One region of the Streptomyces sp. NPDC047880 genome, then DNA from elsewhere that is predicted to be linked to it. Evidence: riboswitches for the same ligand, from Rfam matches in the RefSeq annotation. Region 1 holds a riboswitch; each other region holds the start of a gene.
The links. Region 1 has a riboswitch for cobalamin ahead of AB0937_RS22150 (ribonucleoside-diphosphate reductase subunit alpha). Riboswitches for the same ligand answer to the same signal wherever they lie in the genome.
Positions count from the first base shown of each region.

Region 2: linked by a shared signal. The riboswitch ahead of AB0937_RS30280 (energy-coupling factor ABC transporter permease) and the one ahead of AB0937_RS22150 (ribonucleoside-diphosphate reductase subunit alpha) in region 1 are both predicted to bind cobalamin.
Region 3: linked by a shared signal. The riboswitch ahead of AB0937_RS16220 (ABC transporter substrate-binding protein) and the one ahead of AB0937_RS22150 (ribonucleoside-diphosphate reductase subunit alpha) in region 1 are both predicted to bind cobalamin.
Region 4: linked by a shared signal. The riboswitch ahead of AB0937_RS04165 (cobalamin biosynthesis protein) and the one ahead of AB0937_RS22150 (ribonucleoside-diphosphate reductase subunit alpha) in region 1 are both predicted to bind cobalamin.

Region 1 covers NZ_JBEZOK010000014.1:183,176-187,877, forward strand. The annotation lists gene mctP (monocarboxylate uptake permease MctP) at 1-1,539, shown strand, start outside; gene AB0937_RS22145 (GNAT family N-acetyltransferase) at 1,665-2,171, shown strand; cobalamin riboswitch at 2,217-2,382, shown strand; gene AB0937_RS22150 (ribonucleoside-diphosphate reductase subunit alpha) at 2,506-4,702, shown strand, end outside.
Region 2 covers NZ_JBEZOK010000025.1:66,902-71,603, reverse strand. The annotation lists gene AB0937_RS30290 (MFS transporter) at 1-155, shown strand, start outside; gene AB0937_RS30285 (serine/threonine-protein kinase) at 373-1,827, shown strand; cobalamin riboswitch at 1,956-2,141, shown strand; gene AB0937_RS30280 (energy-coupling factor ABC transporter permease) at 2,171-2,884, shown strand; gene AB0937_RS30275 (energy-coupling factor ABC transporter substrate-binding protein) at 2,881-3,249, shown strand; gene cbiQ (cobalt ECF transporter T component CbiQ) at 3,256-4,005, shown strand; gene AB0937_RS30265 (ATP-binding cassette domain-containing protein) at 4,002-4,702, shown strand, end outside.
Region 3 covers NZ_JBEZOK010000009.1:71,238-75,939, forward strand. The annotation lists gene AB0937_RS16210 (4-hydroxybenzoate 3-monooxygenase) at 1-1,146, opposite strand, end outside; gene AB0937_RS16215 (CoA-binding protein) at 1,375-1,803, opposite strand; cobalamin riboswitch at 1,887-2,077, shown strand; gene AB0937_RS16220 (ABC transporter substrate-binding protein) at 2,146-3,162, shown strand; gene AB0937_RS16225 (iron chelate uptake ABC transporter family permease subunit) at 3,219-4,211, shown strand; gene AB0937_RS16230 (ABC transporter ATP-binding protein) at 4,208-4,702, shown strand, end outside.
Region 4 covers NZ_JBEZOK010000002.1:55,915-60,616, reverse strand. The annotation lists gene AB0937_RS04170 (cobyric acid synthase) at 1-1,174, opposite strand, end outside; gene AB0937_RS04165 (cobalamin biosynthesis protein) at 1,176-2,183, opposite strand; cobalamin riboswitch at 2,283-2,441, opposite strand; gene AB0937_RS04160 (hypothetical protein) at 2,557-2,778, opposite strand; gene AB0937_RS04155 (inorganic phosphate transporter) at 2,810-4,063, opposite strand; gene AB0937_RS04150 (class II aldolase/adducin family protein) at 4,361-4,702, shown strand, end outside.

The DNA.
Region 1 (4,702 bases):
CGCAAGGCCGAGAACGAGCACAGCCTGGACGAATGGGGCCTGGGCGGCCGCTCGTTCGGTACGTGGATCACTTGGTTCCTGCTCGGCGGCGACCTGTACACGGCGTACACCTTCGTCGCCGTGCCGGCGGCGATCTACGCGGCGGGCGCGGCGGGGTTCTTCGCCGTGCCGTACACGATCCTGGTGTACCCGCTGATCTTCACCTTCCTGCCGCGCCTGTGGTCGGTGTCCCACAAGCACGGGTACGTCACGACGTCGGACTTCGTGCGCGGACGCTTCGGCTCGAAGGGCCTGTCGCTGGCGGTGGCCGTGACCGGCATCCTGGCGACGATGCCGTACATCGCCCTCCAACTGGTCGGCATCCAGGCCGTGCTGGACGTGATGGGCGTCGGCGGCGGCGAGAACACCAACTGGTTCATCAAGGACCTGCCGCTGCTGATCGCGTTCGGCGTGCTGGCGGCCTACACGTACTCGTCGGGCCTGCGGGCCCCCGCGCTCATCGCGTTCGTGAAGGACACGCTGATCTACATCGTCATCGCGGTGGCGATCATCTACATCCCGATCAAGCTGGGCGGCTTCGACGAGATCTTCGCCAAGGCCGGTGAGGCGTACAGCCAGACCAACCCGGCGACGGGCGCGCCGCGCGGGGCGCTGACACCGGCCGAGCCGGGCCAGTGGACGTACGCCACGCTGGCGCTGGGCTCCGCCCTGGCCCTGTTCATGTACCCGCACTCGATCACGGCGACGCTGTCCTCGAAGAGCCGTGAGGTGATCCGCCGCAACACCACGATCCTGCCGCTGTACTCGCTGATGCTGGGCCTGCTCGCGCTGCTCGGGTTCATGGCGATCGCGGCCGGCATCAAGGTGCAGAACGGTCAGCTGGCGATCCCTCAGCTGTTCGAGACGATGTTCCCGGACTGGTTCGCGGGCGTGGCGTTCGCGGCGATCGGCATCGGCGCGCTGGTGCCGGCGGCCATCATGTCCATCGCGGCCGCGAACCTCTTCACCCGCAACATCTACAAGGACTTCATCAAGCCGGACGCCACTCCGGCGCAGGAGACCAAGGTCTCCAAGCTGGTCTCCCTGCTGGTGAAGGTCGGCGCCCTGGCCTTCGTCCTCACCATGGACAAGACGGTCGCCATCAACTTCCAGCTGCTGGGCGGCATCTGGATCCTGCAGACCTTCCCGGCCCTGGTCGGCGGCCTGTTCACCCGCTGGTTCCACCGCTGGGCCCTGCTCGCGGGCTGGGCGGTCGGCATGATCTACGGCACGGTCGCGGCGTACGGCGTGGCCTCCCCGACGCAGAAGCACTTCGGCGGTTCCGCGAAGGAGATCCCGGGCATCGGGGAGATCGGCTACATCGGTCTCACGGCGTTCGTCCTGAACGTGGTGGTGACGGTGGTCCTGACCTTCGTCCTGAAGGCCCTGAAGGCCCCCGACGGCATCGACGAGACCAAGCCGGAGGACTACACGGCGGACGCGGGCGACCCCGGCGTCCAGGTGGAGCTCCCGCCTGCCACCGCCGGTTCAGCCCACTGACCTGAAGGGCGCGGAGCCGCATCACCATGCGGCTCCGCCGCGTGGGCGCGAACAACCACACAACACCCGCAGCGGGCCGCCGAGATCGCGTACAACGGCGGCCCGCTGTCGTGCACACTCACGCCATGGACCTCCTGATCCGCCCCGTCGAACCCGCTGAACACGACGAACTCGGCACCATCACCGCCCAGGCCTACCTTCAGGACGACCTCCTCGACTTCGGCGAGAGCGACGCGTACCTGCACGTGCTGCGGGACGTCGCCGGACGGGCGGCCTCCGCGGAGGTCCTGGCCGCGCTCAGGGACGGCCGCGTGCTCGGGGGCGTCACCTTCGTCCCGTCCGGCGGCCCCATGGCCGACATAGCCGGCCCCGGAGAGGCCGAGATCCGCATGCTCGCCGTCTCGCACGCGGCCCGCGGGCAAGGAGTCGGCGAGGCCCTCGTGCGCTCCTGCGTCGACCGGGCACGGGCCACCCCGGGCTGCCGGAGCGTCGTGCTGTCGACCCAGCGCACCATGCACGCGGCCCACCGCATCTACGAACGGCTGGGCTTCACTCGCACACCCGAGCGGGACTGGAACCCCCTCCCGGAGCAAGATGACATCACTCTTCTCACCTATGAGTTGACGCTCTGAAACCAGCATGACACAACATCTGGGGGTGCCGTCCGAACCCGGCACAAGATGTATGCTCATGCTCGCTGTCGCCGCAGGGGAATCCGGTGCGAATCCGGAACTGTCCCGCAACGGTGTACTTGTGCATGTCTGTTCCCGGAACCCCCGCGTTCCCGGGGAGCGCCCTGCACAGGGGTCAGTCCGAGGACCTGCCGACAGCGCACCCGGCCACCCGGCCGGTGTGCCCTGACGTCCGGGCCTCGTGGAGTGGGCCGGTGGACGCGACGCCGCGTGCGCTCGCGTGCTGCCGCCTGCCCTCGACGAGGCCCCCGTGCCGAGCGAGGGAGAGCCCCACGTGACCATCGCGCCAGCCGAGCCGGTCTCAGCCGAAGAGGAGCACGACGCCCCCGGTGCCGCGCTGCTGCGGACCCTGAGCGAGCTGACCGCCGACCTCCCCGACGCCGACCCCGACAGGGTCGCCGCCGCCGCGCTGCGCGGCCGGTCCGCGCAGGCGGACGAGCGGGAGTTGCGGGAACTGGCGACGGAGGCCGCGGCCGGTCTGATCTCCGAGGACCCCGCCTACTCCCGGCTGGCCGCCCGGCTGCTGGCCATCGGCATCCGCGAAGAGGCCGCCTCGCAGGGCGTCACGTCCTTCACCGAGTCCGTCGCCGTCGGCCATCGCGAGGGGCTCATCGCCGACCGCACCGCTGAGTTCGTGCGCGTCCACGCCGCCCGTCTCGACGCGCTGATCGACCGTGCGGCCGACGACCGCTTCGGCTACTTCGGCCTGCGCACCCTGCACAGCCGCTACCTGCTGCGCCACCCGCACACCCGCAAGGTCGTCGAGACGCCCCAGCACTTCATGCTGCGGGTGGCGAGCGGCCTCGCCGAGGACGACACCGCACGCGCGGTGGACGAGGTCGCGGCTCTCTACCGGCTCATGAGCCGCCTCGACTACCTCCCCTCCTCCCCCACGCTCTTCAACTCCGGCACCCGGCACCCCCAGATGTCGTCCTGCTACCTCCTGGACTCCCCCCAGGACGAACTGGACTCCATCTACGACCGGTACCACCAGGTGGCCCGGCTGTCGAAGCACGCCGGCGGTATCGGCATCGCCTACTCCCGCATCCGCGCCCGCGGTTCACTGATCCGCGGCACCAACGGGCACTCCAACGGCATCGTCCCGTTCCTGAAGACCCTGGACGCCTCGGTCGCCGCCGTGAACCAGGGCGGCAGGCGCAAGGGCGCCGCCGCGGTCTACCTGGAGACCTGGCACGCCGACATCGAGGAGTTCCTGGAGCTGCGCGACAACACCGGCGAGGACGCCCGCCGTACGCACAACCTGAACCTCGCGCACTGGGTGCCCGACGAGTTCATGCGGCGCGTGAACGCCGACGCGCAGTGGTCGCTGTTCTCCCCCTCGGACGTGCCCGAGCTGGTCGACCTGTGGGGCGAGGAGTTCGACGCCGCGTACCGGGCGGCCGAGGCGCAGGGCCTCGCGAAGAAGACCCTGCCCGCCCGTGAGCTGTACGGCCGCATGATGCGCACCCTCGCGCAGACCGGCAACGGCTGGATGACCTTCAAGGACGCCGCCAACCGCACCGCCAACCAGACGGCCGAGCCCGGCCACGTCGTGCACTCCTCCAACCTCTGCACGGAGATCCTGGAGGTCACCGACGACGGGGAGACAGCGGTCTGCAACCTGGGCTCGGTGAACCTCGGCGCGTTCGTGACCGGCGGGGACATCGACTGGGAGCGGCTGGACGAGACCGTCCGCACGGCCGTGACGTTCCTCGACCGGGTCGTGGACATCAACTTCTACCCGACCGAGCAGGCGGGCCGCTCCAACGCCCGCTGGCGTCCGGTCGGACTCGGCGCGATGGGCCTCCAGGACGTCTTCTTCAAGCTGCGCCTGCCCTTCGACGCGCCGGAGGCCAAGGCCCTGTCCACCCGCATCGCCGAGCGGATCATGCTCGCCGCGTACGAGGCCTCCGCCGACCTCGCCGAGCGCAACGGCCCGCTGCCGGCCTGGGAGAAGACCCGTACGGCCCGGGGCGTACTGCACCCCGACCACTATGACGCGGAGCTGACCTGGCCGGAGCGCTGGGCGGCCCTGCGCGAGCGCGTCGCCACGACCGGCATGCGCAACTCGCTGCTCCTCGCGATCGCCCCGACGGCCACCATCGCCTCCATCGCGGGCGTGTACGAGTGCATCGAGCCGCAGGTCTCCAACCTGTTCAAGCGCGAGACGCTGTCGGGTGAGTTCCTCCAGGTCAACTCCTACCTGGTGGACGAGCTGAAGCGGCTCGGCGTGTGGGACGCCCGCACCCGGGAGGCCCTGCGCGAGGCCAACGGCTCGGTGCAGGACTTCGCCTGGATCCCGGAGGACGTGCGCGCCCTCTACCGCACGGCGTGGGAGATCCCGCAGCGCGGCCTGATCGACATGGCGGCGGCCAGGACGCCGTTCCTGGACCAGTCCCAGTCCCTGAACCTGTTCCTGGAGACGCCGACCATCGGCAAGCTCTCCTCGATGTACGCCTACGCCTGGAAGT
Region 2 (4,702 bases), on a different contig from region 1:
CCGGGCTGATCGTCCTGGCCGGGAGCGCGGCCACCGGTCTCCTGCTCGATCCGGGCCTGCCGGCCGCCGTGCCGTGGCTGGTCCTCGCGGCCGTACCGGCCCTGGCGGTGGCGCTGTTGCCGCGCCGCGGGAAGGGCGCGGACGCCTCGGCCTGACACGGCTCCGGCCCCCGGCGGCAACCGGGCACGCCGAGGGGTCACCCCGGCGGGCGACTCGCCCGGCACCGGAATTCCCTGCCGGCACCCTCCGGAGACACCGCAGGGGAACTCGGTGGTCACGCCGCCCCAGTATCCTGGGTCGGCTGCGGCGCCCCCCACCAATCCCGGTGCGGAAGCGGGGAGTTCGGCCTGCGGCTACGACCTTCCCATACGCATGAGACGAGGACGAGTGCTGCTAGCGGGCCGCTACCGGATGGATGTTGAGATCGGGCGCGGTGGAATGGGAGAGGTCTGGCGTGCCTACGACACCACGCTCGCCAGAGCGGTGGCCCTCAAGCTGCTGCTGCCCCAGGACACCGACCCCACGGCGGCCTCCCGGTTCCGTCTGGAGGCTCAGACCGCCGGGCGTCTCAACCACCCCAACGTCGTGGGTGTCCTGGACTTCGGCGAGTACGACAACCGGCTGTACCTGGTGATGGAGCTGGTCGAGGGCGACAGCCTCGCCGGGGTGCTGGCCGGTTCCGGCGCACTGCCCGCCGAGCGGGTGGCCCGTCTCGCCGCGCAGGCGTCCGCAGGGCTCGCCGCCGCGCACGCGCAGGGCATCGTGCACCGGGACGTCAAACCCGCCAACCTGCTGCTGGACGCGGCCGGCACACTGAAGATCGGTGACTTCGGCATCGCGCGGTTCCTCGACGACCCCGGCGCCGCGCTCACCGCCACCGGGCAGATCATCGGCACCGGCCTCTACCTCGCCCCCGAGCGGGCCCTGGGCAAGCCCGCGGGGCCGGCCTCCGACATGTACTCCCTGGGCTGTGTGCTCTACCAGCTCCTCAGCGGACGCCCGCCGTTCGAGGCCGACACCGCCGTCGCCCTGCTCCACCAGCACCTCGACTCGGCTCCCGTGCCGCCCCGCGAGCTCGGGGTCGCCGGGCTTCCGCCGGCGTTCGAGAACTACCTCCTCGGTCTCCTCGCCAAGCAGCCCGGGGAACGGCCCACCGCCCAGCAGGCCGCCGAGTGGTTCGCCGGGGGCGCCTGGCGAGGCCTGCCCGAGCCGCTGCCGGAGGTCTCCCCGCCGCCGCGGTCCACCACCACGTCCACGGCGACGCCCGCCGGGCCGGGCCCGTACACCGCCGCCGAGACCGGCAGTCCGACCACGTACGCGCTGCCCGCGACCACGGGTCACCGCACCGCGGCCCGGGCGGCCCAGACGGGGCGCCCGGGACGCACGCGCGGACGCGGCGGCGCCGGCAACCGGTCGAGAGTGGCCGCGACGGCCGCCGCCGCGGCCCTCTTCCTCGCGGCGATGCTCCTCGGCATGCGCTGGTTCTCGCCCGACACGACCGCGGAGGGCACGGAGCCCGACGCGTCCCCGACGGCGAGCAGCCCTGCCGCCACGGCGTCCGAAGGCTCCGCCGATCAGCAGCCCGATCAACAGGCCGATCCGCAGGCCGACCCGGCGGCCGGCCCGGGGGCAGCCGACACGCCGGCCACCGGCACCGTGGCCGATGTCACTCCGTCCGCGTCGCCCTCGTCGCCGACTCCTGCCGCACCCGCGCCGAGTGCGGCGGCCCCGACCCAGGAGACGGGCGGCGAACCGGCGCAGCCGGAGCCGGAGACCCCGCGCCAGGGCGGTGAAGAGGGGGAGAGCGACGACGGGAGCGACGACTGACGCGGCCCCGGCGGCATGTGAGGGACCCCTGCCGGCGCGCAGGGAAACGGACGTGAGATGCGCCGGTGTGCGAACGGGCGCCCCCTCGCGCGCCCCTGGGGTGGCTTGTCATCGCCCTTATCCCGGCCTTATTGTCACCACGCCTTGGTGAACGGGAAATCCGGTGTGATGCCGGTGCGGCCCTCGCCACTGTGAATCGGGAAGTCCGGCTCCAGCCCTCACGGGCAGCCACTGGGTCCTCGTGACCCGGGAAGGCGGAGTCCGGGCGGTGGTACCCGTCAGCCAGGAGACCGGCCAAGGCGCGTCAACCATCCACGAGGTGCTGGAGAGGGTCTGCTGAGCCATGCACATTGCCGAGGGTTTCCTTCCTCCGGCGCACGCGGTCGCCTGGGGCGTCGCGTCGGCGCCGTTCGTCGTCCACGGGGTCCGGTCGCTCACCCGTGAAGTACGCGAGCACCCCGAGAGCACGCTGCTCCTCGGGGCGTCCGGTGCCTTCACGTTCGTCCTGTCCGCCCTCAAACTCCCGTCCGTCACGGGCAGTTGCTCGCACCCCACCGGCACGGGCCTGGGCGCGATCCTGTTCCGGCCGCCCATCATGGCCGTGCTGGGCACCATCACCCTGCTCTTCCAGGCGCTGCTGCTCGCGCACGGCGGCCTGACCACGCTCGGCGCCAACGTCTTCTCCATGGCGATCGTCGGGCCCTGGGCCGGGTACGCCGTCTACAAGCTGCTGCGGCGCTTCAACGCGCCGCTGATGGTGGCGGTGTTCTTCGCAGCGTTCGTCGCCGACCTGTCCACCTACTGCGTCACCAGCGTGCAACTGGCGCTCGCGTTCCCCGACCCGGGCAGCGGATTCCTGGGGGCGCTCGGCAAGTTCGGTTCCATCTTCGCCATCACCCAGATCCCGCTCGCGGTGAGCGAGGGCCTGCTGACCGTGCTCGTGATGCGGCTGCTGGTGCAGTCCAGCAAGGGTGAACTGACCCGGCTGGGCGTGCTCGTCGCCACCAAGCAGGCGCGGACCGGGACCGAGACGGAGACCGAGGCGGTGGCCCGATGAAGAAGAACACGAAGATCAATTTGCTGCTGCTGCTCGCCGTGGCCGCGCTCGCGGTGCTGCCCCTGGTGCTCGGGCTCGGCGACCACAAGAAGGAGCCGTTCACCGGCTCCGACGGTGAGGCCGAGACGGCGATCACCGAGCTGAAGCCGGACTACGAGCCGTGGTTCTCGCCGCTGTACGAGCCGCCGTCCGGCGAGATCGAGTCGGCGCTGTTCTCCCTCCAGGCGGCTCTCGGCGCCGGTGTCCTCGCCTACTACTTCGGCCTGCGCCGGGGCCGCAGGCAGGGCGAGCAGCGGGCCCTGGAGCGTGAGTCCGACGGTGCGCTGTCCGGTACCGCCGGGAAGTCCACCGAGGAACGGGACTGAGCCCGGGTGCTGCCGATCGACGCGGCGGCGCACGGCAGTCGCTGGCGCCGCCGCCATCCCGTGGACAAGGCCGTGCTCGGGCTCGGCCTCACCGTACTCGCGATCTCCCTGCCGCCCTGGCCGGGCGCTGCCCTGGTGCTCCTGGCGGCCCTGGTGGTGCTGCTGGGTCCGGCCGGTGTGCCCGGACAACGGCTGTGGCGGGCCTACCGGGTACCGCTGGGCTTCTGCGTGACGGGCGCGCTCACGCTGCTCGTCCAGGTGGGCGGGCCGGGCGGGTTCGTCGCCTTCGCCGCTGACGGGCCGGTCCGGGCCGGGGAGTTGCTGCTGCGCACCTCGGCGGCCTCCCTGGGCGTGCTGCTGTTCGCCTTCACCACGCCCATGTCCGACCTGCTGCCCCGGCTGGTCCGGGCCGGGGTCCCCGCTCCGGTCGTCGACGTCGCCCTCGTGACGTACCGGATGAGTTTTCTGCTGCTGGACTCCGTGCGCCGCATCCGGGAGGCCCAGGCGGCCCGGCTCGGGCACACCGGCCGGGCCGCGGAGTGGCGGTCCCTGGCCGGGCTCGGCGCCACCGCGTTCGTCCGGGCCTTCGACCGGGCCACCCGCCTCCAGGCCGGGCTCGCCGGGCGCGGCTACGACGGCACCCTGCGGGTCCTGGTGCCCGAGGCCCGGGTCTCCGTCCGCTTCACGGCGGCCAGTTGCGCGCTGCTCGCAGCGGTGGCCGTCCTCACCCTCGTACTGGAAAGGCCGCTGACATGAGCGAGCCCGCCCTCGTCGCCCTGCGGGGCGCGTCCTTCGCCTATGAGGACGGCCCGGCCGTGCTCAGCGGCCTCGACTTCGAGATCCGCGAGGGCCGTGCTCTCGCGCTGCTCGGCCGCAACGGCAGCGGCAAGACCACGCTGATGCGGCTGCTCAGCGGCGGCCTGAAACCGCACGAGGGGCGGCTGACGGTCGAGGGGCAGCCGGTGGCGTACGACCGCAAGGGGCTGACCCGGCTGCGGACGACCGTGCAGCTGGTCGTGCAGGACCCTGATGACCAGTTGTTCGCGGCCTCCGTCGAGCAGGACGTGTCGTTCGGGCCGCTGAACCTCGGCCTGGACGACACGCAGGTCCGGGCGCGGGTGGCGGAGGCGCTGGCCGCCCTGGACATCACGGCCCTGGCCGACCGGCCGACCCATCTGCTCTCCTACGGGCAGCGCAAACGGACCGCCATCGCCGGTGCGGTCGCCATGCGGCCGCGCGTCCTGATCCTGGACGAGCCGACGGCCGGACTCGACCCCGAGGGCCAGGAGCGGCTGCTCACCACCCTCGACGGGCTCCGGGCCGCCGGCACCACGGTGGTGATGGCCACCCACGACGTCGACCTCGCCCTGGGCTGGGCCGACGACGCGGCGCTGCTCACCCCGTCCGGTGTCCGCACCGGCCCGGCGGCCACAGCACTGTCCCGTACGGATCT
Region 3 (4,702 bases), on a different contig from region 1:
CCGGGCGAGCGCCGTGCCCGCACGGAACGGGTCGCCCGCCGCCGTACCGTGGTACACCTCGGACAGCCACTGCGAGAACTCCTGGTAGTCCCACACGCGTCGCAGACATGCCTCCGCGTAGCCGCCGAGGCCGCTGTCGTCACCGGTGGTCAGCCGGGCCACCAGGGCGTCCCCGAGCAGGAAGGCGTCGTGCAGGGCGAGATTCATGCCCTTCGCCGCGATGGGGGCGACCAGATGGGCCGCGTCTCCGGCGAGATGGAGCCGGCCGTGCACCATCGGCTCGACCACGTGGTCGTGCAGGTCGAGCACGCGCTTCTCGATCAGCCGCCCCTCGGTCAGCGGGGGCGCGCCGGCCGCCCCCAGCCGCTGCCGGAGCTCCGACCAGACGCGTTCGTGCGGCCAGTTGTCCGGGTCGTCGCCCGGCGGGCACTGGAGGTAGTAGCGGGTCACCTCCGGGCTGCGGGGCATCTGGCCGGCGAACCCGCGCGCGTGGCAGCCGAACAGTACGCAGTCGCAGGACGGCGGCGCCTCGGCGAGCAGGGCCAGCCAGCCGATCCCGTAGTCGTGCCGCGCGATCCGCACCCGCTCGGGAGGGAGCGCGGCCCGCGTCGCTCCGCGTGGACCGTCGCACCCGGCAATGAAGTCGCAGTGCACGAACCGGCGTTCACCCGTCTCGGAGCAGGTGTACGACACCGAGGGCCGGTCGCTGTCGATGTCGTGCAGCTCCACGTCCCGGACGCCGAAGCGGATCTCGCCGCCGCGGACTTCGGCGTACTCGCGCACCAGGTCCGTCACCAGCAACGGCTGCGGATAGACGAAGTGGTGACTGCCCGTCAGTTTTCCGTAGGGGAACCGGTAGCGCTCCCCGTCGAAGCGGAACTCGCACGCGGTGTGCAGTTCCGCGCGATCCAGGAGGTTCCGGGCGAGGCCCCGCTTCTCCAGGCCCCGCACGGCCCATTCCTCGACGACCCCGGCGCGGGGCCGCTGTTCGATGAACTCGCGGGTCTCCGTCTCCAGCACCAGGCAGTCCACGGACGCGGCCCGCAGGATGTTGCCGACGGTCAGACCGGCCGGACCGGCGCCCACGACGACGACCGGGAAACCATGCGGGGCGCCGGAGTCGAGGGACGGAGAGGCGTGGGGCATGCGCCCATTATGGAGGCCGGTCTCAGTGGACCCGGCACCTCCGTGACGGCCGCCTCCTCGATGCTCCGCTCGATCTCCCCGGACAGGGACGCCGAACGAACTCCGAGAGTTCAGTGAGCAAGCGGCCTCAGATCAGGAACGGGACGCCCGGCGGCAGAAGACGAGTCGGCCAGTCTTGACCGGACGCGGCACGCCTTGACCGGCTGCGGGTGTTTCCGGGGAAACGCTTCAGGATTCCTGTGCGCGGTGATGAGGCAGCCGTGGGATCTCGATGGCCGGGCAGCGGTCCATCACCATCTCCAGGCCCGCCGCACGGGTCCGGTCGTACGCCGCCTCGTCGATCACACCGAGCTGGAACCAGACGCCCTTCGCGCCCTTGGCGACCGCCTCGTCCGCGACGGCCCCGGCGAGGTCGCTGTTCACGAACACGTCCACGACGTCCACGTCGAAGGGGATGTCCGCCAAGCTTGCGTATCCCTTCTCCCCGTGCACCGTCTCCGCCTTCGGATGCACCGGCACGACGCGCTTGCCGAAGCGCTGGAGGACGGCGGCGACGCCGTACGCCGCGCGCTGCCGGTTCGACGACAGGCCCACCACGGCCCAGGTGTCGCCGAGCTCGGTGAGGATCCTGCGGACCGTTGCCTCGTCGCCGTACACCGGCGGCCTCCTTGGAAGTCGTGGACGAACTGCTCTCCCTTTCAACGGCGGCGGGCGCACGGTGATTCCCCGGACGGCCCCCGTGATAGCTTGCCGGGGCCAGTCGAACCCATGTACGTGGGTCAGGGAATCCGGTGCGAATCCGGAACTGACGCGCAGCGGTGAGGGGGACGGGCGGGGCCTCGGCCACTGGACTCCCTCGCGGACGTCCGGGAAGGCGCCCCGATCCGGCTGAACCCGAGTCCGAAGACCTGCTGGCGGCCCCCGCGGCCGCGCGCGGCGGGGGAGCACCGTACGACCGGGCTCCGCGATCGAGCCCTCGACGACTGAGGACTGGTTCTCGTGCCCCTCGCCCGACCCGCCCGTGCCGCCGCACTGCTCGCGGCCGGCTCCCTGCTCCTGACCGGCTGCGGCGGCGGCACGTCCACCGACGCGAAGGCCGCCGTCACGCTCACCGACTGCGGACACGAGGTCCGCGTCACCGCCCCGCCACGGCACGCCGTGTCCCTGAACCAGGGCACCACCGAGATCCTGCTCTCCCTGGGTCTGGCCGACCGCCTCGCGGGCACGGCCACCTGGACCGACCCCGTGATGAAGGGGCTGGAGAAGGCGAACGCGACGGTGCCGCGCATCGCCGACGACACCCCGTCCTTCGAACGCGTCCTGGACACCGAGCCCGACTTCGTCACCGCGTCCTTCGTCTCCACTCTCGGCAAGGGCGGCGTCGCCACCCGCGAGCAGTTCGAGAAGCTCGGCGTCCCCACCTACGTCTCGCCGTCCGACTGCGTCGGCAAGGACAATGCGGGCGGCGGTGACGGCGCACGCGACAAGGCCCTGGGCATCGACACCGTCTACGGCGAAGTGCACGACCTCGCGACCGTCTTCGGTGTGCGGGAGCGCGGCGACGAGCTCGTGGCCTCCCTCCGGCAGCGGATGAAGAGGGCGACGGCGGGCGTCGACGCCTCCGACATCACCCTCCTGTACTGGTTCGCGAACTCCGAGTCGCCCTACATGGCGGGCTGTTGCGGAGCGCCCGGCATCATCACCCGTGCCCTCGGCGCGAAGAACGTCTTCGACGACACCCACGAGGAGTGGCCGCAGGTCAACTGGGAGACGGTCGCCGACCGTGACCCCGACGTCCTCGTCATCGGCGACCTGACCCGCAAGTCCCAGACGGCCGAGTCGGCCGCGAAGAAGATCGCCTTCCTGGAGTCCAACCCGGTCACCAGGAACATGGACGCCGTCCGGCACAAGCGGTACGTGCTGCTGAGCGGGCAGGCCATGAACCCGACCATCCGCACCGTCGAGGGTGTGGAACAGGTGGCCGCCGGGCTGCGCCGGTTCGGACCGGTGAAGTGACCGCCCAGGGGCTTCCGGCCGCCGGGACCAGGCCCCGGCGCCGGGCGGGACTCGCGCTGGGCGCGGCCGGGACCGTCGCGCTCGTCGTCTCCCTCGCCGTGGCCATCACCATCGGCCCCGCCGACATCGGCGTCGCGGACGTGTGGTCCGTCGTGGCCGCCCATCTCGGCCTGGGCAGCTCGGAGCTGACACCGATCCGGGACGGCATCGTCTGGCAGCTGCGGCTGCCGCGCACCCTGCTCGCGGCCGTGTGCGGGGCCGGACTCGCCGTCTGCGGGGCGGTGATGCAGTCGCTGCTGCGCAACCCGCTGGCCGACCCCTTCGTGCTCGGGGTGTCCTCGGGCGCCTCCACCGGAGCGGTGCTCGTCGTCGTACTCGGCGTGGGCGGCGGTGCCCTCCCGGTGTCCGCCGGGGCGTTCCTGGGCGCCCTGCTGTCGTTCGCGCTGGTGCTGCTGCTCAGTCACACCCTCGGCGGCACCACCGACCGGGTCGTCCTCGCGGGCGTCGCCGCCATGCAGCTCTTCTCCGCGCTCACCTCCTTCATCGTGCTGACCTCCGCCGACGCCGAGACCACCCGCGGTGTGCTGTTCTGGCTGCTCGGCTCGCTCGGCGGCGCAGGCTGGACCGATGTCCGGCTGTGCCTGGCCGCGCTGGCGGTGGCGCTGGTGGTGTGTCTGCCGTACGCCCGTACTCTCGACGCCTTCGCCTTCGGGCAGGACGCCGCCGCCGCGCTCGGCGTGTCCGTCGCCCGCACCCGCCTGGTGCTGCTGTGCGTCACAGCCCTGCTCACGGCCGCGCTGGTCAGCTCGGCCGGGGCGATCGCCTTCGTCGGACTGGTCCTGCCGCACGCGGCCCGGGCCCTGACCGGTCCCGGGCACGGGCGGCTGCTGCCGGTCACCGCCCTCGCGGGAGCGGTCTTCCTGGTGTGGGTGGACACCCTGGCCCGTACCGTGCTCGACCCGCAGGAGGTTCCGGTGGGTGTCGTGACGTCGCTGATCGGGGTGCCGGCGTTCGTGGCGGTGCTGTACCGGACCAGGAGGGCGCGGTGAGCGGCGCTGAAGCACCGGCGGGGGCGGGACTGCGGGCCGACCGGCTCAGCCGCCGAGCCGACGGGCGTCTCATCCTGGACGGCGTCGCCCTCGCACCGGAGACCGGCTCCACGGTCGGCGTGCTCGGACCCAACGGCTCCGGCAAGTCCACGCTGCTGCGGTTGCTGGCCGGGCTGCTCACGCCGACCTCCGGCGTTGTCACCCTCGACGGCACACCGCTGGCCGAGCTGCCCCGCCGCACGGTCGCGCGCCGCCTCGCCGTCGTCGAGCAACAGTCGTACACCCAGGTCGAGTTGACGGTGGAGGACGTCGTACGGCTCGGCCGCGTCCCGCACCGCCGGGCCTGGACGCCCGTCTCGGCCGACGATGAACGGGCGGTGCGCGCAGCCCTGGAGCGCACGGGCCTCGCCGACCGGGCCGGCCGGCTCTGGCACACCCTCTCGGGCGGCGAACGCCAGCGGGTGCAGATCGCCCGCGCGCTCGCCCAGGAA
Region 4 (4,702 bases), on a different contig from region 1:
CGTGTTCCCCGAGGGCCTCGCCGGCCGGCCGGGTGAGGGTCTTCTCGCGGGCGAACCGCACCCGCACGGGCAGGATCCCGAGCCCGTCGACATGGCCCCGGCGGCTCTCCACGTCGTCCTCGATGTGCTCGCCCAGGATCTGGAAGCCGCCGCAGATGCCGAGCACGGGCCGCTGTTCGGCGGCCCTGCGGACCAGGGCGTCGGCGAGCCCGCGCTCTCGCAGCCACTCCAGCGCCCGGACCGTCCCGCGGGTGCCGGGCACGATGACGAGGTCGGCGTCGGACAGTTCCTCCGGCCGGTCCACGAACCGCACCACGACGCCCGGTTCGGCGGCCAGGGCGTCCACGTCGGTGAAGTTGGACATCAGCGGCACGGCGCAGACCGCGATCCGCAGCACGTCCTGCCCGACGGGCGGGGCGACGACGGACTCCCGCACCGCTCCCCGCAGGGAGACGCGCAGTCCGTCCTCCTCGTCGATCCCGAGCCCGTGCCGGAACGGCAGCACCCCGTAGGTCTTCCGCCCGGTGAGCCCGTGCAGCATGTCCAGGCCCGGCTCCAGCAGGGAGACGTCCCCGCGGAACTTGTTGACGAGGAACCCGGCGACGCAACGCTGGTCCTCGGGCGACAGCAGCGCCACCGTCCCGAAGAACGAGGCGAACACCCCGCCCCGGTCGATGTCGCCGACGACGAGCACGGGCAGCCCGGCGTTCCGGGCGATTCCCATGTTCACGATGTCCGTCCGCCGCAGATTGATCTCGGCGGGAGAACCGGCCCCCTCACAGATCACCGCGTCATACGTGCCCCGCAACTGCTCCAGACAGTCCAGCACCGTCCCGAGCAACTGCTGCTGCCGTCCGCCGTGATAGCCGCGCGCGCTCATCTCCCCGACCGGCTTGCCCAGCAGCACGACCTGACTGCTCTGCTCGCCGCCGGGCTTGAGCAGCACCGGGTTCATCAGCGCGGTCGGCTCGATGCGGCAGGCCTGCGCCTGCATGGCCTGTGCCCGCCCGATCTCGGCCCCTTCCGTGGTCACGAAGGAGTTCAGGGACATGTTCTGCGCCTTGAAGGGCGCGACCTTGACGCCTTGGCGCACCAGCCACCGGCAGATCCCGGCGGTCACGACGCTCTTGCCGGCGTCGGAGGTGGTTCCGGCGACGAGAAGCCCACCGCTCATGTCATTTCCCCCTCTTCAGCGACCGCGCGCCCTTGAGCGACGGCGCACTCCCGAGCGACGGCACGCTCCTGGACAACCGCGCACTCGTCAGCAACCGCGCGCCCGCGCACACCCCGAGCGCGAGCCACGTCACGCGCTGCGACAGCCGCACGGCCCGCTCGACGTCCTGCGTGCCGACCGCACGCCCCAGTGTGTTCAGCACGGGCCGGTGCTCCACCCGCCCGCCGTACGAGAGCGTCCCGCCCAGCCGCACCCCTAGCGCCCCCGCGAACGAGGCTTCCACGGGCCCGGCGTTGGGACTCGGATGCTTCGCCGCATCGGCCCGCCACGCCCGCACGGCCCCCCGCGGATCCGGCCCGGCCAGGGCGGCGAGCACGGCGGTCAGCCGCGCTCCCGGCCACCCCGCGAGGTCGTCCAGCCGCGCGGAGGCCCACCCGTAGCGGCGGTAACGGGCCGACTTGTGCCCGACCATCGCGTCCAGGGTGTTGACGGCCCGGAAGCCCAGCAGCCCCGGCACCCCGCCGACGGCGCCCCACACCAGCGCCCCCACCACCGCGTCGGACGTGTTCTCGGCGACGGACTCGACCACGGCCCGGGCCATGCCGTCGGCGTCGAGGGCCTGCGGATCGCGGCCGCACAGGTGCGGCAGCCGGGCCCGGGCCGCCTCGGCGTCCCCGGCCTCCAGGGCCCGCCCGATCGTCCGTGCCTCCCGGGCGAGTGAAGTCCCCCCGACGACGGCCCAGGTGGCGGCACCGGTCAGCGCGACGGAGGCGACGGGGGAGGTGCGCACGGCACGTGCGGCGACGGACCCGAGGGCGACGGCCCCTCCGGCACACACGGCGGTGTGCAGCGCACCCCACCCGCGGTGGTCCCGCCACAGCACCCGTTCCACGGCACCCGCGGCCCGCCCGAACGCGGCGACCGGATGCCCCCGGCGAGGATCACCGAGCAGCAGGTCACCGATCAGGCCGGCGGCGGCGCCGTACGCGAAGACGCGACCGGCACCCATGGTCTCAGCCGGCCAGGAGGGCGGGCAGGGGTGGGGTGGTGAACCTCGATCGGCAGCCGCGCATGGCGATATGTGTCCTCACTCAGGGTGTCCACGCCCTGGTTCGACGAGACCGGCGGTGAGAGTTCCTGGCTCCCGGGGATCGCTACCCCGGTGACAGTGGCGGGACCGCGCCGGACTTGCACCGGCTTCCTCTCCTGCCGCCGTATTGGCCCCGGCAGTCCACCACGGCCGGGAACCGCCGTCAACTTGCCTTTGACCTGCGAGGGGAGAGTGTGGAGAACCCCACATCCCCCCTGCCCCACACGACGACCGGGCGGCACAGGACCTCAAGTCCCGTGCCGCCCGGCGGACACGATGTGCGGTGGGGCGCTCAGGCCACGATCAGATAGATCCCGTATCCGACGGCCGCCGCACACGCCGCGAAGCACGCGTACGCGCCGGTGACCGCGAGGCTCGCGGACCCGCCCTCCGCCACCGCCCGCTCGCGGCGCGAGAGACCAGTGATGCCGAGGGTGAACAGGCCGACGAGGGCCACGGTGACCACGAGGCTGACGCCGAAGACGGAGCCGAGGGCCGCCCAGTCGATCTTCATATCGGAGACTCTTCCTTGTAACCGGTGGCGGTCAGACCGTGGTGGTCGTGGTCGGCGTGCGCTCGGCGGTGGCCTGCGCCGGGAACGAGGGGACCGGGTCCTCCGAGGCCGGGGCCGTGCCTCCCGCCGGGGGCGGCGTCACGGCGGCGATCGCCGTGGTGACCACACCCGCGGGCTCCACGTCCTCGGTGTCGTTGACGTTGGTGTGGTCGACCACCTCGCGCCGCGACAGCTTCCAGATCGCCGCGCTGGAGGCGACGAGGAAGACGGCCACCACGGCGGTGCCCCAGCTGCCGAAGCCGGTGACGTACTCGGCGAGAGCGCCCACCAGGGCCGCCGCCGGCAGCGTCAGACCCCACGCGACGAACATCCGCGTCGCGGTGGACCAGCGGACCACGCCGCCCTTGCGGCCGAGACCGGCACCCATCACCGAACCGGACACGGAGTGCGTCGTGGAGAGGGAGAAACCGAGGTGCGAGGAGGCCAGGATGACCGTGGCCGCGGAGGTCTGGGCGGCGAAGCCCTGCTGCGGCTGGAGGTCGGTCAGTCCCTTGCCCATGGTGCGGATGATGCGCCAGCCGCCCAGGTAGGTGCCGAGCGCGATGGCGAGACCCGCCGAGAGGATGACCCACATGGGCGGGTCGGAGTCGGGCGCCACGGCGCCGCCGGCGACCAGGGCGAGGGTGATCACACCCATGGTCTTCTGCGCGTCGTTGGTGCCGTGGGCCAGGGAGACCAGGCCCGCGGAGGCGATCTGGCCGGCCCGGTAGCCCTTCTTGGACGCCTTGCCGTCGGCCTTGCTGCCGAGCGTGTAGGTCAGCCGCGTGGCGAGCATCGCCGCGATGCCCGCGACCAGCGGGGCGGCGATCGCCGGGATCAGCACCTTGGTGACCAGCACGTCCCCGTGCACCGCGCCGACGCCCGCCGAGGCGATCGTGGCACCGATCAGACCGCCCATGAGGGCGTGGGAGGAGCTGGAGGGCAGACCGACGAGCCAGGTCAGCAGGTTCCAGAGGATCGCGCCGACCAGGGCGGCGAAGATGACCTCGGGACGGATGCCGGCCTCGTCGACGAGGCCCTTGGAGATCGTGTTGGCGACTTCGACGGACAGGAAGGCGCCGACCAGGTTGAGGACCGCGGACATGGCCACCGCAACCTTGGGCTTCATGGCGCCCGTGGAAATGGTCGTGGCCATCGCATTCGCGGTGTCGTGGAAACCGTTCGTGAAATCGAACGCGAGTGCGGTTACCACCACAATCGCGAGGATCAGCGAGAAGCTTTCCATTTACCCAGGCAATCGTTCGAGGTTGTTGGCTCGATGAACGTAGGGAACCTGAGTGAACGGAAGATGAACTGGGAGGGGCGCAGGGGTGACCGCAACAGGGGGCCGGCGTTCCGCCCCGGGACGGCCGCCCGGCGCCCCGGCGGCCGACCGCCGGGAGCGTTCCGTTTCACCCGCACGAGTGACCCGTCGCACGAATCCCGGTCACGCGACGGGGTGCCCCCGCGGTTGTGTACGAAGCAGGCCCCCGAAGTCCCCCGCACCGCAGCGCTGCGAGCCCCGGCCTGGCAGGATCGCGGCATGGCTGAGCGGCGAGGCGACGAGCGGGGCACGGCGGACGTGCCCGGGGACGAGGCGGGTGCGGGGGAGCCGCGCCGCAGGACCGCAAGCCCCGAGGAGGTACGCGCCTGGGACGACCTCGTCGCGACGGCCCGCCGGACGGTAGCGGAGGGACTCGTCGTCGGCACGTCCGGCAACGTCTCGGTGCGCGTCGGGAACACCGTCCTGGTCACCCCGTCGGGCGTCCCCTACGACCGGCTGACGCCGGAGGACGTGACGGGCGTCGGCCTGGACGGTCGGCAGGTCCTCGGCACCCTCGTCCCGACCAGCGAGCTGCCCATGCATCTCGCCGTCTACCGCACG